Linked DNA regions of Rhodothermus marinus. The main gene of each other region encodes a partner of the protein of the gene in region 2 in a complex. Links are inferred from orthologs where the notes say so. Each region holds a gene or a part of one and is shown on either strand. Other genes may lie near its edges.

Evidence for each region.
Region 1: the proteins of GYH26_RS06945 (region 2) and smc are in contact, whole or in part, in a crystal structure (PDB 3ZGX), measured with the Bacillus subtilis proteins. The link is inferred for Rhodothermus marinus from one-to-one orthologs.

The regions. Positions count from the first base shown.
Region 1 is NZ_AP019797.1:756,085-764,012, forward strand. What follows is about bases 1,629-5,719. They hold smc (chromosome segregation protein SMC), read right to left. Parts: upstream 5,414-5,719; coding sequence 1,829-5,413; downstream 1,629-1,828. Other genes in these bases: GYH26_RS03380 (hypothetical protein), read left to right, coding at 1,629-1,828; GYH26_RS03390 (efflux RND transporter periplasmic adaptor subunit), read left to right, coding at 5,653-5,719. In the rest of the region: GYH26_RS03365 (DUF4097 family beta strand repeat-containing protein), read left to right, coding at 1-129; PAQR family membrane homeostasis protein TrhA, read right to left, coding at 108-725; GYH26_RS03375 (FKBP-type peptidyl-prolyl cis-trans isomerase), read left to right, coding at 941-1,369; more of GYH26_RS03380, read left to right, coding at 1,535-1,628; more of GYH26_RS03390, read left to right, coding at 5,720-6,930; GYH26_RS03395 (efflux RND transporter permease subunit), read left to right, coding at 6,945-7,928. UniProt on the Bacillus subtilis protein: Required for chromosome condensation and partitioning.
Region 2 is NZ_AP019797.1:1,590,125-1,597,821, reverse strand. Bases 1-2,895 are described here. They hold GYH26_RS06945 (segregation and condensation protein A), read right to left. Parts: upstream 1,877-2,895; coding sequence 1,124-1,876; downstream 1-1,123. Other genes in these bases: GYH26_RS06935 (M16 family metallopeptidase), read right to left, coding at 2,892-2,895; GYH26_RS06940 (SDR family oxidoreductase), read right to left, coding at 1,880-2,812; scpB (SMC-Scp complex subunit ScpB), read right to left, coding at 502-1,137; GYH26_RS06955 (pseudouridine synthase), read right to left, coding at 1-400. Also shown: more of GYH26_RS06935, read right to left, coding at 2,896-4,148; pnp (polyribonucleotide nucleotidyltransferase), read right to left, coding at 4,238-6,556; rpsO (30S ribosomal protein S15), read right to left, coding at 6,638-6,904; GYH26_RS06920 (bifunctional riboflavin kinase/FAD synthetase), read right to left, coding at 6,991-7,697. UniProt on the Bacillus subtilis protein: Participates in chromosomal partition during cell division. May act via the formation of a condensin-like complex containing Smc and ScpB that pull DNA away from mid-cell into both cell halves.

The DNA of each region.
Region 1 (7,928 bases), 840 kb from region 2 along the record:
GTCACGCTCCGCACCGCGCACGGCGACATCGTGCTCCGCAGCGGCGGCCCGAACGGTATGATTCCGCCCGATACGCTGTTGCGGCCGCTGCCTCCGGATACGGCCCTTCAGGGACCGGGCGTCCCGTAGCGCAACACCGCCGCATAATGAAAGGCGCTGCCCGCCAGCACGAACAGGTGCCAGATCGCATGGTGGAGGGGCAGACGCTCCCAGCGGTAGAACAGCACACCGCCCGTGTAGGCCAGGCCGCCCGCCACGATCAGCACCAGCGCACCCGTGGGCAGATGGCGCCACAGGACCGGCAACATCAGCACGGCCAGCCAGCCGGTGGCGACGTAGAGCGCCGTGGAGAGCCGGGGAAAACGTCCGGTAAAGAGCCCCTCGAACACCATCCCGGCCAGCGCCACGCTCCAGATCACCCCGAGCAGCACCACCCGCCAGGGCGGTGGTACGTAGGCCACCAGAAACGGCGTGTAGGTGCCGGCGATGAGCAGGTAGATCGCCACGTGATCGACGACGCGCAGCCGCCGCTTGCAGTCCGGCCGGCGCACGCTGTGGTAGAGCGTGGAAGCCAGATACAGGACGATCAGGCTGAGGCCAAAGACCAGACAGGCGATCCGTTGCCCCGTCGTGCCGTCGCGACCCGAGAGCCAGAGCCAGCCGGTTCCGGCCAGACTCAACAGCACGCCGAGGCCGTGCGTCAGTGCATTGGCGCGTTCTTCCATTTGAAGCGGTAGTTCTCGTCTTGTCGAGACGGTGCTGTAGAAAACGAGCGCCCGGGTTGGCCGATCTGTAAGAAAGACCAGGCGTGGCGCCTTCGGCAATGCATTATTCGGGCAGATCAAAAAAGAAAATGTAAAAGGGCAGCGAACTTTTTGCATGGCAACCCGTTGAGGAGGAAAAGTATCCAACAACCACACGCAAATCAGGAGCGTACACCGTGGCACAGGCAAAAGCAGGCGACCACGTCAAGGTCCATTACACCGGTCGCCTTCAGGACGGCACCATCTTCGACTCGTCTCGGGATCGCGAGCCGCTCGAATTCACGCTGGGCGAAGGGGAAGTCATTCCTGGCTTCGAGCAGGCGGTCATGGGCATGGAGCCCGGCGAAACCAAGACCGTCACCATCACGGCAGAGGAAGCCTACGGCCCCCGGCGCGACGATCTGCTCATCGAGGTCGGACGCGACCAGGTAGCGCCCGGACTGGAGCTGGCCGTCGGACAGCAGCTGCAGCTCCGGCTGCAGGACGGCCGGATCATCCCGGTAACCGTGGCGGCCCTGACCGAGGAAACCGTGACGATCGACGCCAACCATCCGCTGGCCGGCGAAGACCTGACCTTCGAAATCGAGCTGGTCGCCATCGACTGACCCGCGTTGGACACCACTGCAAAGCCGCCCCTCGGGGGCGGCTTTTTTTGTTTGGCCTGGATGGGCCCTGTTCAACAGAACCCATGCAATTTTCACAATGCCCCGGCACTTCCGGCGCCGAAAGTGTGTTAATTTAGACAGCGTCTAAAATATCCGGTGGGTTGCATGTACGAGAAGCTGAAGGAGTTCTGGAAGGCCGCGCCGGAGGGCTTCACCTTCCATCTGCTGCCCGGGCAGGGACGCTACAAGTACTTTCTGGAAGGCAAGGGCTGCCGGCTGGGCGTGCTCTTCGAGGACACGCTGAACGTGTACTACGAGTGGCTGACGGAAGACGGCGAGCCGGTGCCCTACGGGCCGGAGCTTCGCTACAAGTGGATGGCCAAGCGCGACCTGGCGCGGCTGATTCTGGAAGGGGAGTGGGAGGTGACGGAGGCCCGTCCGGAGGCCGTACCCCTCTGATCAGCGACCGGCCAGCTCGGCCGCTTCTTCAAGGCGGACGCTGACCAGCGTCGAGACGCCCGGCTCCTGCATCGTGACACCGTAGAGCCGGTCCGACAGCTCCATCGTGCGCAGGTTGTGCGTGATCAGGATAAACTGGGTGTTTTCAGAAAAGCTGCGCAGCAGGCGCATGAAGCGCTCGACGTTGGCTTCGTCCAGCGGCGCGTCCACCTCGTCGAGGATGCAGAATGGGCTGGGTTTGGTCAGATACAGGGCAAAAAGGAGGGCGATGGCCGTCAGGGCCTTTTCGCCGCCGGAGAGCTGAGCGAGCGTGCTGGGACGCTTGCCGCGGGGACGCGCCAGAATCTCGATGGGAGACTCCAGCGGATCGTTCGGATCGGCCAGCACGAGATCGGCCCGGGCGTCGCCGCCGAACAGTTCGCGAAACAGCTCCTGAAAATTGCGGCGGATCGATTCGAACGTTTCCAGAAAGCGGGCGGCAGCCGTCTGGTTGATCTCCTGAATGGTGGTTTCCAGCGTGGCCTCGGCCGATTCCAGATCCTGCTGCTGGGCCAGCAGAAAGTCGAGCCGCTCTTTTTCTTCCTGATACTGCTCGAGCGCCAGTTCGTTGACGGTGCCGAGGTTGGCCATCCGGCGGCGTAGCGTTTCGATCTGTTCCCGGGCGGCCTGCACGTCGAAGTCGGCCGGCGGTTCGGGCAGGCGGGAGGGATCGTCCACGTCCAGGTGCTCTCGGGCATGCTCGGTCAGACCGGCCAGGCGCGTGCGCGTTTCGGCGAGCTGCACCTGATACTGACGTTCCTGCTGCTGCTCCTGCTCGTAGGCGCGGCGAAGTTCGCGAAGCTGGCGCTCGACGCGCTCGAAGGCCGTGCGGAGCGCGACAAGTTGCTGGCGAAGCTGCTGTACTTCGGCCTCGACGGGTGGTAGTTCGGCGCTCCGGGCGCTTCGCTCTTCTTCGATGGCCCGGCGTCGTTCCTGATCTCGGGCCAGGCGCGTTGCCAGTTGTTCCTGCTGCTGCGCGCGTTCCTGCTGGCGACGCCGGAGACCTTCCAGCCGCTGGCGGAGTTGCTGTTGCTCGCGCCGGAGGTTTTCCAGCCGGTTGCGCGTTTCGGCCGCCTGCAATTGCACCTGGTTCAACTGCTCCATGGCGGCGCGGTACCCGGCTTCTGCCTGCTGAAGGGCGGCTTCGGCCTCCTGCAGCGCACGCTGGCGTTCGGCCACCGCCTGTTCGGCTTCCGCCAGCGCTTGCCGGAGCGTCTGCAGTTCGGTCGCAAGGGTCGCCTGTGCTTCGTCCAGTTGCGCCCGGCGGGTTTTCAGGGCTTCGAGGCGCTGGCGGAGCGACTCGCGCGTGGCCTCGTGGCGGGTGGCCTGCTGCTCCAGCGCACGCAGCGCCTGCTCGGCCTCACGCAAAGTCTGCTGTTTTGCGTCGAAGGGAAGCGCCTGTAGTTGCTGTTCCAGCGTGGCGCGCTCGTTGCGCAGGCGGGCGATCTCCGTTTCCAGCGAGGCGGCCTCGGTCTGAAGGGCGTTCAGGCGCTCGCGGCGGTCGAGGCGGCCGCTGAGGGGCGAGCGCGGCGCCTGTGCGCTGCCGCCGTGCCACCAGTTCCGGCTGTCGATCCACTCGCCCTGTGGCGTGAAGAAGCGGGCCGGCTCCGAGGTGCTCTGTGCCAGACGCCGGGCCGTTTCCAGATCGTCGACCAGATAGGCGTCGTGCAGCAGCGAGGCGGCCAGCGGTCGCAGTTCGGGACGGGCCAGCCGCACATGGTCGAGAAGGGGACGGGCGCCGGGGATCTCGGGCGGATCGTTCGGGGGCGTCAACCCTTCCAGCACGATGAAGGTGGCCCGGCCTTTTTCCGCCTCACGGAGCAGCCGGAGTGCCTGTCGGGCTTCCTCTTCGGTAGCCACGACGATCCAGGCGGCCCGCTCGCCGAGCGCGGCGTCGAGGGCCGGCTGCAGCTCGGGCGCGATGCCGAGCAGGTCGGCTACGGTCTGTAGCGGCGCATCCGTCCAGCCCGGCGTGCGGGCCAGGAAGGGGACGGCCTCCGGAAAGTCCTCGTAGGCGGTGAGTACCTGTTCCAGCAATCGCGCTTCGGCCCGGACGGCCTCCAGACGTCGCTCCTGCTGGTGCAGCGCTTCGTCGCGGGCGGCGATCTCCTGACGCAGCTCCTGTCGGCGGCGCTCCAGCACTTCGATTTCCTTCCGAAGATTTTCGCACGTCTGGCGTGCGGTCTCGCGTTTCCGGAGGATTTCTTCCTGCTCGGTTTCGAGCGCCTGGAGCTGTGCGTCGAGCGTCTTCTGCTCGGCGTCGAGGCGCTCGCGCTCCTGTTCCAGCAGTTCGCGCCGGTTGCTCTGGCGGTCGAGCTGGCGGCGCGCTTCGAGCAGGGCCTGCTCGGCCTGTTGCAGCAGGCGGCGGGCTTCCCGGACGCGCTCCCGCTGCTGTTCCAGCGCGTGCTGGGCGGCGTCTCGGTCTTCCAGCGCCCGGCGCAGGGCAGCTTCGGCCGCTTCGTGCCGGGGCATGGCTTCCCGGACGGCCGCCTCGGCGGCTTCCAGCGCCTGCTGCAGGCGCTGCTCCTGACGTGCAGCCTCTTCCGCTTCGCGTTGCAGCCGTTCCTGTTCACTTCGGGCGGCCCGCAGGCGCTCGTCCAGCAGGCGGCCTTCACTTTCGAGCGCCTGCAGGCGATTTTGCAGCGTGTGGAGGCGTTCCTGCGCGGCCTCCAGCGCCGTTTCGGTCCGGGTGAGCTGCTGCTGCAGTTCGGTCTGTTCCGCTTCGAGCGCTTCGTAGCGGGTGCGGGCCTCGCGCAGGCGCGTCTGCACCTCGTCCAGCAGGGCTTCGAGCGCGTCGGCCTGTTCGCGCAGCCGGTCGTAGTCGTGTCGCAGGAGTGCCTGTTCGAGCGTGCGCAGTTCGTCGCGGTAGCGGCGGTAGCGTTCGGCGCGGTCGGCCTGGCGTTTGAGCGTATCGACCTGGCGCCGTACCTCTTCGATCAGGTCGCGCAGGCGGGTCAGATCGTTGCGTGTGGCGTCGAGCTTGCGAAGCGTCTGCGCGCGCCGCAGTTTGTAGCGGGTGATCCCGGCCGCCTCCTCGAAAAGATGACGTCGGTCCTGGGCGTTGTCCGAGAGGATGTCCTCGATCATCTTCAGCTCGATGACCGAGTAGGCGCCGGCCCCCATGCCCGTGTCCATGAACAGCTCCTGGATGTCACGCAGGCGGCAGGGGGTGCCGTTGAGCAGGTACTCGGATTCGCCGGAGCGGTAGAGGCGGCGGCCGATGGTGACCTCACTGTAGTGGAGCGGCAGGATGCCGCGCGTGTTTTCGATGGTCAGCAGCACCTCGGCCATGCCGACGGGGCGGCGACGGGCCGTGCCGTTGAAGATCACGTGCTCCATGCGTTCGGAGCGGAGCACGCGGGCGCGCTGCTCGCCGATGACCCATCGGACGGCATCGACCAGGTTCGACTTGCCGCAGCCGTTGGGGCCAACGATGGCCGTGATGCCGGGATCGAAGTGCAGGACCGTCCGGTCTGCGAAACTCTTGAAACCTTGCAGTTCGAGCTTGCTCAGGTACATGACCGTCCCCACCTTCAGGCCGCCCAAGATAAGACGGTTCAGGAAGGGGAGCAAGCCAATCGGCGCAAAGCATTGGTGAGCCTTGTTTTTCTATGAAAATGATAATACCTTAATCTCGAACCATCTTGCGTTAGCTGTGCCGCATGCGAATTTCCAAAAGCTTTGATGGGGAATGTCGGCGGGACGGAACTGGTCGTTTCAGCTATGCGGCTGTTTTGTTTTAAATTCTGAAGAACAGGCGGTAATCCTCTTGCACTTCGTTGCTCATGAACCGGGGCCTTTCTGAGACGAGAGAGAGGACGGCCGGGCGGCGCGTCCGGAGCTGGCACGTGGCGGCGCTGGTGCTCGTGCTGGCCGTCGGCGGTTTGCTGCTCTATGCGTTCTGGCCGGTGCTTACCGGCCGCGAGGAAACCACGCGTCCCGAGGACGTGCAGGCCACAGCGCCGCCGGTGGCCGTCGAGGCCGTGGTGGTGCAGCCGGTGGACTTCCCGCTGCGGGCCGAGGCGACCGGTACGCTGGCGCCCTGGCGCCAGACCGAAATCAGCGCCGAGCTCAGTGGGCGCGTCGTGGAACGCCGCGTGGAAGAGGGAGATCGGGTACGGGCCGGACAGGTGCTTGTGGTGCTCGATGATGAGGAGGCGCGGCTGGCGCTGGCCGAGGCCGAGGCGGCCCTGCTGAAGGCCCGCAGCGAGTATGCCGTCCAGCTCAGCCAGAGCGGGGCGGCCGGGATCGACTCGACGCGCCTGGCCGAAGCCCGACGGGCCTGGCAGGCCGCCCAGGAGGCCTATGCGCGCGGGGAGATCGACGAGGCGGCGCTGGACGAGGCGCGGCAGCGCTATGAGGCGTTGCTGTTGCTCTCCGGCGCGCAGCGCGAGGCCGTGCGTCGCGTGGTGACCGGTCTGGCCGAGGCCGAACAGCGCGTGGCACGGGCCCGGCTCCAGCTCAACCGCACGCGCATCCGGGCGCCGTTTGCCGGGCGCGTGGCCGACCTGCAGGTAGAGGTCGGTCGGCATGTGAGTCCCGGCCAGGTGCTGATGCGGCTCCTGGACGACCGCCGCATGAAGGTGGAAGTCGATGTGCTGGAGGCCGATCTGGTGCATATCCGTCCGGGCGCTTCGGCCTGGGTGCGGCTCCCGGCGCTTGGCGATACGGTGGTGGCGGGCGTCGTGCACACGGTTAATCCCCGCATCGACCCGAAGACCGGGGCCGGACGCGTGACCGTGGCCGTGCCGAATCCGGAAGGACGCCTGCTGGCCGGCATGTTCGCCTACGTGGCGCTGGAGACGCGCACGCTGCCCGACCGGCTGGTCGTGCCGGCCGAGGCCGTGCTCGTGCGCCAGGGACGCGATCTGGTCTTTGTGATTCGCAACGGGCGGGCGCAGTGGACCTACGTGACGACCGGGCCGCGCTCGGGGGATCACGTGGTGCTGCTCGATGGTGTGGCGCCGGGCGACACGGTGGCCGTCAGCGGCCATCATGCGCTGGCGCACGATGCGCCCGTCGAGGTGACGGCCGTGCATCCGACCTTCGAGGTGAACGACTGAAACGGTCAGGATCCATGCGCGCGCTGGTTGGCTGGTGCCTGCGGCGTCCGGTGGCCGTCACGGCCTGGAGCCTGCTTGCCGTCGGACTGGCGGTGATCGCCTACGTGCGGCTGCCGGTGGCGCTGCTGCCCGATCTGCGCTATCCGGCGCTGGCGGTCTGGACGGCCTATCCCGACGTGCCGCCCGAACGCGTGGAGCGGGCCGTGACCGAACGCGTGGAGGCGGCGGTGGCCGGCGTGGAAGGGGTCGTGGCGGTGACGGGCCGCAGCCTGCTGGGCGGCAGCCTGGTCGTGCTTCGCTTCGGGTGGAACACGGATCTGAACCTGGCGCTGCTGAACGTCCGGGAGCAGCTCGACCAGCTCGGCGACGCGCTGCCCGACGAGGCCGAGCGTCCGGTAGTGCTCCGGCTCGACCCGAGCGACCGACCCATCATGCTGCTGGCGCTTCGCCAGGCCCTGCCGCGCGATACGGTCCGACGCGCGGCCGCCGGAGAAAGCTTTCAGGATCTGGTCGCGCTCAAGCGACTGGCCCGCGATGTGGTCGCGCGCCGACTGGAGCAGCTCGAGGGCGTGGCCCGCGTGCGCGTCACCGGCGGCTACGAGCCCGAGGTCGAGGTGCGGCTCGACCCGGAGCGACTGATTCGGTACGGGCTCACCGTGGCGCAGATTGAGCAGCGCCTGCGGGCGGCCAACGTCACGCTGCCGGGTGGACTGATCCGTCGCGGACCCTTCCGCTACGCCGTCGAGGTCAGCGGGGCCTTTACGGAGCCGGCCGACGTGGCCGAAACGATCGTGGGCTATGCGGGACGCACCCCGCTGCGGCTGGCCGACGTGGCCGAGGTGCGGCCGGGCGTGGCCGAGCGTCGCGGACTGGTGCGCTTCGACGGCGAAGAAGCGCTGCTCCTGCTGGTGGAGCGGGCCGCCGACGCCAACACGGTCGTCGCCGCCCGCCAGGTGCGCCGCACGCTGCGCGAGCTGGAAGCCGAGGTGCCGGGCGTT
Region 2 (7,697 bases):
TCAGCCGGTTGGCCAGTTCGCCGTCGTTGGTCAGCAGCAGCACGCCGGTGGTGTTACGGTCGAGCCGGCCAACCGGAAACAGTCCGTTTTTCTGTTCAGGAGGCAGGTTGATCAGATCCAGGACGGTCCGGCGTCCACGTTCGTCCTCGCAGGTGGTAATCGTGTCGTGGGGTTTGTTCATCAGGATGTAGAGCGCCTGCGTCTGGGGGACGACGCGAACACCGTTGACCTCGACGATGTCGTCCGGTCCAACGCGCATGCCCAGTTGCGCCACCTGGCCGTTGACGCGTACCTGTCCGCTGGCGATCAGCTCGTCGGCCTTGCGGCGGGACGGACAGACGCCCGCCCGGGCCAGGTAGCGATTCAGGCGGATCAGCGAGGACTTATCCGACACCGTCATCGTCCCTCCAGCCAAATTTTTTCTCCAGTAGTGCGGGTTGTCGGAGTAAACGAAATGCCGGTGTCGGAAGTGCCCGGTTGTCTGAAGATAGCGGGTGTCTTCTATTCGGAAGGTTCGTCCTGCTCGGGTTCAAGGGGATACAGCAGGCGCAGATGCTCGCGCTGGATCTCCGGATTTTCGAGCAGTTGTTGCAGTTCCGGCAGCTCCGGGAGATCATCCAAGCTGTTCAGCCCGAAGTGCTCCAGAAAACGTCGCGTGGTACCGTACAGCAACGGCCGTCCGACCGTATCGCTGCGCCCTTTTATTTCGATCAACTCCAGTTCCTGCAGTCGTCGAATGGCATAGTCGGAGTTGACCCCACGAATGTGGTCGATTTCAGGTTTGGTAATCGGTTGGCGATAGGCGATGATCGCGAGCGTTTCGAGCAGTGTCTGAGATAGTTTGACTTCCTGTTGTTTGTAGCATTGCAATAACGGACTTACTGAAGCCATCGTGGCCAGCCGAAAACCGCCCCCCCAGCGATAAATCCGGAAAACGCGGCCGGTCTTTTCATACACGTCGTTGAGCGCCGCGATGGCCTGCTCGATCTCTCCGGCCTCCGGCCGCGTGCCGTAGGCCCGCTCCCATAGCGCGGCCAGCTCTTCGGCCGAAAGCGGCGCATCGGCCACAAACAGCAACGCCTCGATCCCCTGCATCAGCGGCGTGGCCGCCATTCCATTGCGCTCAGGCTGCAACATCGGCCTCCTCCATCGCCGTTGCTTCGCAGGCTTCCACCAGAAAATCTTCCCGGCCGTCCAGCAACCGAATCCATATCCTGCCCTGCCGGGCCAGCTCCAGCACGGCCAGAAACGTGGCGATCACGAATCCACGCGGACGCCCGGCCACCAGCTCCCCGAACGGACGCGCCCGGCCGTCCTGCAGCTGCGCCTGCACGTAATCCATCTGCGCCTCCACACTGTAGATCTCTCGCCGGACGGTATGCGCTGGCGGTTCGACCCGACGCTCCAGCACTCTCCGCAATGCATCCAGCAACTCAAACAGGGGTACCGGCGCCAGCGGCGGCGGTCCCTGCTCAGCCACTTCATCCCCTGCCCCGGCCGCTGCGCCCCGCGTGTAGAGCTGCTGCCGCGCCTCGACCTGCGCATCCAGCCGTCCGGCAGCGTCCTTATAGCGCAGGTAATTCAGGAGCCGCTCCACCAGCTCCTGGCGGGGATCGGCCGGCTCCGCTTCGTTGTCGGCCGGCGCTGGCGGGCGCGGCAGCAGCATCTGCGCCTTGATATGGAGCAGCACGGCGGCCAGGTACAGAAAGTCCCCCACACCGTCCAGGTCAAGCTCCTCCATCAGGCGCACATAGGCCAGAAACTCGTCGGCAATGCGGGCGACCGGAATGTCGTAGATGTCCAGCTCATCCCGTCGGATGAAGTAAAGCAGCAGGTCCAGGGGACCTTCGAAGACGGGAAGCCGAACGCGATACATGGTTCAGCCGACGGTCACCCGCGCGCGGAACCACTCCACCGTGCGCCGGAGTCCTTCCTGCAGCGACACCCGGGGCTCCCAGCCCAGCTCGCGGCGAGCCCGTTCGTAGCCCAGCACGCTGCGCTGCTGTTCGCCCGGCTTGGCCTCGCCATGCACTTCGGGCACTTCGGGGTTGATCAGATCCCGAAGCGTGCGGAAAAGCTGGTTGACGCTGGTCTCGATGCCCGTTCCAATGTTGAACACTCCCGAGCCCGGATAGGCCAGTGCGGCAAGATTCGCTTCCACCACGTCGCCGACGTACACGAAGTCGCGCGTCTGCTCGCCCGAGCCGTAGATGACCGGCTGCTTACCCTCGAGCATGCGCTGCGTGAAGATGGCCACCACGCCGGCTTCTCCGTGGGGGTTCTGCCGGGGGCCGTACACGTTCGCGTAGCGCAGCGCGACGTACGGGATGCCGTACTGTTGCTCGTAGAAGTAGAGGTACTTTTCAGAAGCCAGCTTCGTGATGCCGTAAGGCGAAAGTGGCCGCACCGGGTGGTCTTCGTCCTGGGGCACGTAGTCCGGCTCACCGTAAATGGCCCCGCCCGTCGAGGCGAAGATCACCTTCTGCAGGCCGTGTTGCCGCCCGGCTTCCATCAGGTTCAGCAGTCCCATGATGTTGACGTCCGCATCGAATTTGGGATCAGCCACCGAGCGGCGCACGTCCATCTGCGCAGCGTGATGGATCAAAATCGGAAACCGCTCACGCGCAAACAGATCGGCCACGGCCTCATCCCGGACGTCCATCCGATGGACCACGGCTCCGGCCGGCACGTTTTCTTCACGTCCCGAAGAGAAGTCGTCCAGAATGTGCACCTCGTATCCCCTTTCTAGCAGGGCGTCGGCTACGTGCGATCCGATAAAGCCGGCGCCTCCAGTTACCAGCACTTTTTGCATTGCAATAACGGATTTTGTTGACAGAATCTTGCCCAAAGCTACGAAATAATCCGAGCCTGCAAAAGCCCCTTCCGCCAGACTATTCCGGCAATAACACTACCTTCGAATACGGCTGCTCGGCAAACAACTCACGCGCCACCGCCTGCACCTCCTCGGCCGTCACCCGATCTACTTCCTGTAGCGCTTCGTCCAGGCTGTAATAGCGACCGAAATACAGCTCCTGCCGCCCCAAGCGCATCATCCGGCTGCTCATGTTCTCCTGCCCCAGCATCAGCGTCCCCTTGACCTGGTTCTTGGCGTGCGTCAGCACACGCCGCCCCACCGGCTCCTGCACCAGCCGCTCCAGCTCGCGCCGGATGAGCTGCTCGGCCCGCGACACCCGCCGGGGGTCCGTTCCCATATAGACGCCCCAGTCGCCGACATCCGAGTGCAGGTTGACAAACGAATAGATGTTGTAGCAGTAACCGTACCGCTCCCGGATGTTCTGATTGAGCCGGCTCGACATACCGCCCCCCAGGATCGTGTTGAGCACGGTAAGCGCGGCGCGGTGCGGATGGTGCAGGTCGTACCCGCGCCCGCCCAGCACCAGATGCGCCTGTTGCACGCTGCGCCGCTCGACGCGCTCGCCGGGGCGGTAAGGCGGCACCGGTTGTCGCTGCCGGTGGTTGGTCGGACGCAACGCCACCCCTCGCAACAGCCGTTCCGTCAGGGCCACCACCCGTTCATGCGTCAGGCGTCCGGCCGCCGCCAGCACCATACGATCCGGCGTGTAATGCCGCGCCATAAAATCCAGCAGCATGGCCCGGGTAAACGAGCGCACCGTCTCCTCCCGTCCCACAATCGGCCGTCCCAGCGGATGCCCGGCATAGACCAGTTCTTCGAAGAGATCGAAGATGTACTCGTCGGGTGTGTCCTCGTACATCTTCATCTCTTCAAGGATTACTTCTTTCTCCTTTTCGATTTCGCGCTCCGGGAAGCGCGGCCGGAAAGCCAGATCGATCAGCGTGTCCAGTGCCCGATCCAGGTATTCATCCAGCACCCGCACGTAGTAGCAGGTATGCTCTTTCGTGGTAAAGGCGTTCAGGTAGCCGCCGACGTACTCGATGCGCTGGGCGATCTGGTGCGTGCGGCGTCGCTCGGTGCCTTTGAACACCATGTGTTCGATGAAATGCGTGATGCCGGCCTCTTCCTCGGCTTCGTCCCGACTCCCCACATCCACCCAGAGACCGACGGCCACCGAGCGCACCGAGGGAATCGTTTCGGTCACGATGCGCAGCCCACAGGGCAGCACCGTCTTCTGGTAGGTAACGGTATCTGCTACAACTTTCACCGACATCGCTTCTTTCGTGTTGCTTACGCCTACACAAAAAAGGCGAGAGCAATCAGCCCCCGCCTCCTCTACGCATCCTGCGTTCGGTTTGGCGTTTAGCGACGGCGTCCACCGCGTCCGCGATCCGGTCCGCGCCCCCGTCCGCTCCGGCCTCCGCGACCGTGTCCGGGCCCATGAGAGCGTCCGGAAGCGTGATCACGCGGCGGCCCGCTCCGCTCGGCGCTCGCCTGCTCCCGTGCCGGTTCGCCGTTTTTCGCTTCGGGCTCCGGCGGCGGCAGGAAGGCCTTGCGGCTGAGCCGCAGCTTGCCATCCTCGCGGATTTCGATCAACTTGACGCGGACCTTGTCGCCGACCTTCAGGTAGTCGTGGATGTCCTTCACGTAGCCGTGGTCCAGTTCCGAGATGTGGAGCAGCCCTTCTTTGCCAGGCATGATCTCCACGATGGCGCCGAAGCTCTGGATGCTGCGCACGATGCCCTCGTACTCGGCGCCCACCTCGGGCACGGCCACGATCTGCTTGATCATCTCGATGGCACGCTGGGCGTTCTCCTGGTTCGTGGCCGCCACGGTGACCACGCCCACGCCGTCGCGCTCCTCGATCTCGATCGTGGTGTTCGTTTCGCGCTGGATGCCCTGTACCACACGGCCTCCCGGACCGATCACGGCGCCGATGAACTCCGGATCGATCGTGATCTGCGTCAGACGCGGTGCGTAGGGCGACAGGTCCGGGCGCGGCGCCTCGATGGTCTGTTCCATCAGATCCAGGATGTACATCCGGGCGCGGCGTGCCTGCTCCAGCGCGCGTTGCATGATCTCCCGCGTCAGCCCGCCGATCTTGATGTCCATCTGGCAGGCCGTGATGCCATCGCGCGTGCCGGCCACCTTGAAGTCCATGTCGCCCAGGTGGTCTTCGGTGCCGAGGATGTCGGTCAGGATGGCCACCTGGTCGCCTTCTTTGATCAGGCCCATGGCCACGCCGGCCACGTGCTTCTTGACGGGCACGCCGGCGTCCATGAGCGCCAGCGAGCCGGCACATACGCTGGCCATCGACGAGGAGCCGTTCGACTCCAGCACGTCGGCATTGACGCGGATCGTATAGGGGAACGACGATTCGTCCGGCAGCATGGCGGCCAGCGCCCGCTCGGCCAGATAGCCGTGGCCGATCTCGCGCCGTCCCGGTCCACGCAGGAAGCGAATCTCGCCCGTGCAGAAGGGCGGAAACTCGTAGTGCAGGAAGAACCGCTTGTCGCCCTGGACGAAGATCTGGTCGATCATCTGCACGTCTTTCGACGTGCCCAGCGTCACGGAGGCCAGCACCTGCGTTTCGCCACGCGTGAAGATGGCCGAGCCGTGCACGCGGGGCAGATAGCCTACCTCCATCCAGATCGGCCGGATTTCGTCCAGGCCGCGGCCGTCGATCCGGCGCCCTTCGCGCAGGATCATCTGGCGCATGACCTCGCGGGTCACCTGCGAGACCGCCTTGCGGATCTGGTCGGCCGTCCACCCCTCGGGTGTGGCTTCGGCCAGCACCTGGTTACCTTCCGCGTCGGTCGTGCCCAGCAGGGCCGCGACCGTCTCTTCACCGATCTGCTCCAGTCCTTCGTAGAAGGTCTGCTTCTCGTAGGGTGCGCGCAGGTGCGCTTCCAGCTTCGGCACGGCCAGTTCCCGCACGCGGTCGATCAGCTCCTCCGGAAGCGTGGTCGTCTGGTACGGGAAGGGTTCCGGACGCCCGTGCGCTTCCACGAATTCGAGCTGGCCCCGGCAGAGCTTGCGGATGGCCTCGTGCGCCACCTCGAGGGCTTCGAGCATGTCCTCCTCACTGATCTCCTTCATCTCGCCCTCGACCATCACGATGGCGTCCTCTTTACCGGCCACCACCAGATTAATGTCGCTCTGCTCGAGTTCTTTGAGCGTGGGGTTAACCACAAACTGGCCGTCAATGCGTCCCACACGCACTTCGGCGATCGGTCCGTCGAAGGGCGCACCAGCCAGCAACAGGGCAGCCGAAGCGCCCGTGCCGGCCAGCACGTCGGCGTCGTACCGATCGTCGGCCGAGATCACGTAGCAGATGATCTGCACTTCGTGGAAGAAGCCATCCGGAAACAGCGGTCGGATGGCCCGGTCGATCAGTCGCGACGAGAGGATCTCTTTATCCGTCGGTCGTCCCTCTCGCTTGATGAAGCCGCCTGGGATTCGGCCACCGGCGGCAAATTTCTCGCGATATTCTACCGTCAGCGGGAAAAAGCTCTGCCCCTCCTTGGGTTCGTCGGCCAGCACGGCCGTGCAGAGCACCATCGTGTCGCCCTGACGGACGACCACGGCCCCATTGGCCTGCTTGGCCAGACGCCCCGTCTCCAGCCGCAGCGTCTTCCCCGGGGCGAATTCGATTTCGTGAATGGTTGCCTGCGTCATCATAACCGTTCTCTTCCCTGTTTTTTGCGGGCCCGTTGGCCCAATAAGCGCGGCGGCATCCGCTCAGGGATGCCGCCGGCCCTTTTACTTACGAATGCCCAGCTCCTCAATAATTGCGCGGTAGCGCTCGAAATCTTCGCGCATGAGATAGTCGAGCAGGCGGCGCCGCTTGCCGACCAGCTTCAAAAGGCCGCGGCGCGTGGAAAAATCCTTGGGATGGCGCTGCAGGTGCTCGGTCAGCGCATTAATGCGGTGCGTGAAGATGGCAATCTGGACTTCCGGCCGGCCCGTGTCGTTTTCGTGGGCGCCGTACTTGCGAATCAGTTCGCGCTTGAGTTCCTTGCTGATCATGTGCTGTGGTCCCCTCTTTAGATTGATACCATGCTAAAGAAGCTGACCCGCAACTCCGAGTAAAGCCGCGTGTCAAAAAGCAGGCCTCATACCGAGGCCTGCAGTACTTCCATACAACGCTGCCGATCACGAAAAAGTTGCTCGCGGAGCGCCTCGACCGACGGGAAGCGCTGCTCGTCCCGCAGCCGCTCGATGAAATCCACCCGAAGAAGCTGACCGTAGAGGTCGCCCTCGAAGTCCAGCACGTGCACCTCCAGCGTGCGCCGGTCGCCTGCAAAAGTAGGTCGCATGCCGATGTTCATCATGCCACCTCGCGGCTCGGCTTCGCCCGGCAGCCATACCCGCACGGCATAGACGCCGTTGCGCGGCACCAGTTTACGCGGATGATTCGGATGCAGGTTGGCCGTCGGGAATCCCAGCACCCGTCCGCGGCCGTCCCCGCGCACAACGGTAGCCTGGAGCATGTAGGGACGGCCGAGCAAGTCGGCCGCCTGCCGCACGTCTCCATCACGCAGCAGAATGGTCCGGATCAGCGTGGACGAGACCGTACGGTCTCCCACCACCTGCGGTGGAATGACATCGACGGCAAATCCGTACTGCGGTCCCAGTTGCTGTAGCAGGGCTACGTTCCCTTCCCGATTGCGACCGAACGTGTGGTCGTAGCCCACGCAGATGGCCTGCAGGCCGATGCGGCGTACGAGGATTTCCTCGACAAACTGCCGGGCCGGCATGGCAGCCAGTTCCGGCGTAAAAGACAGCACGATAAAGCGCTCGATGCCCAGTGCTTCCAGCA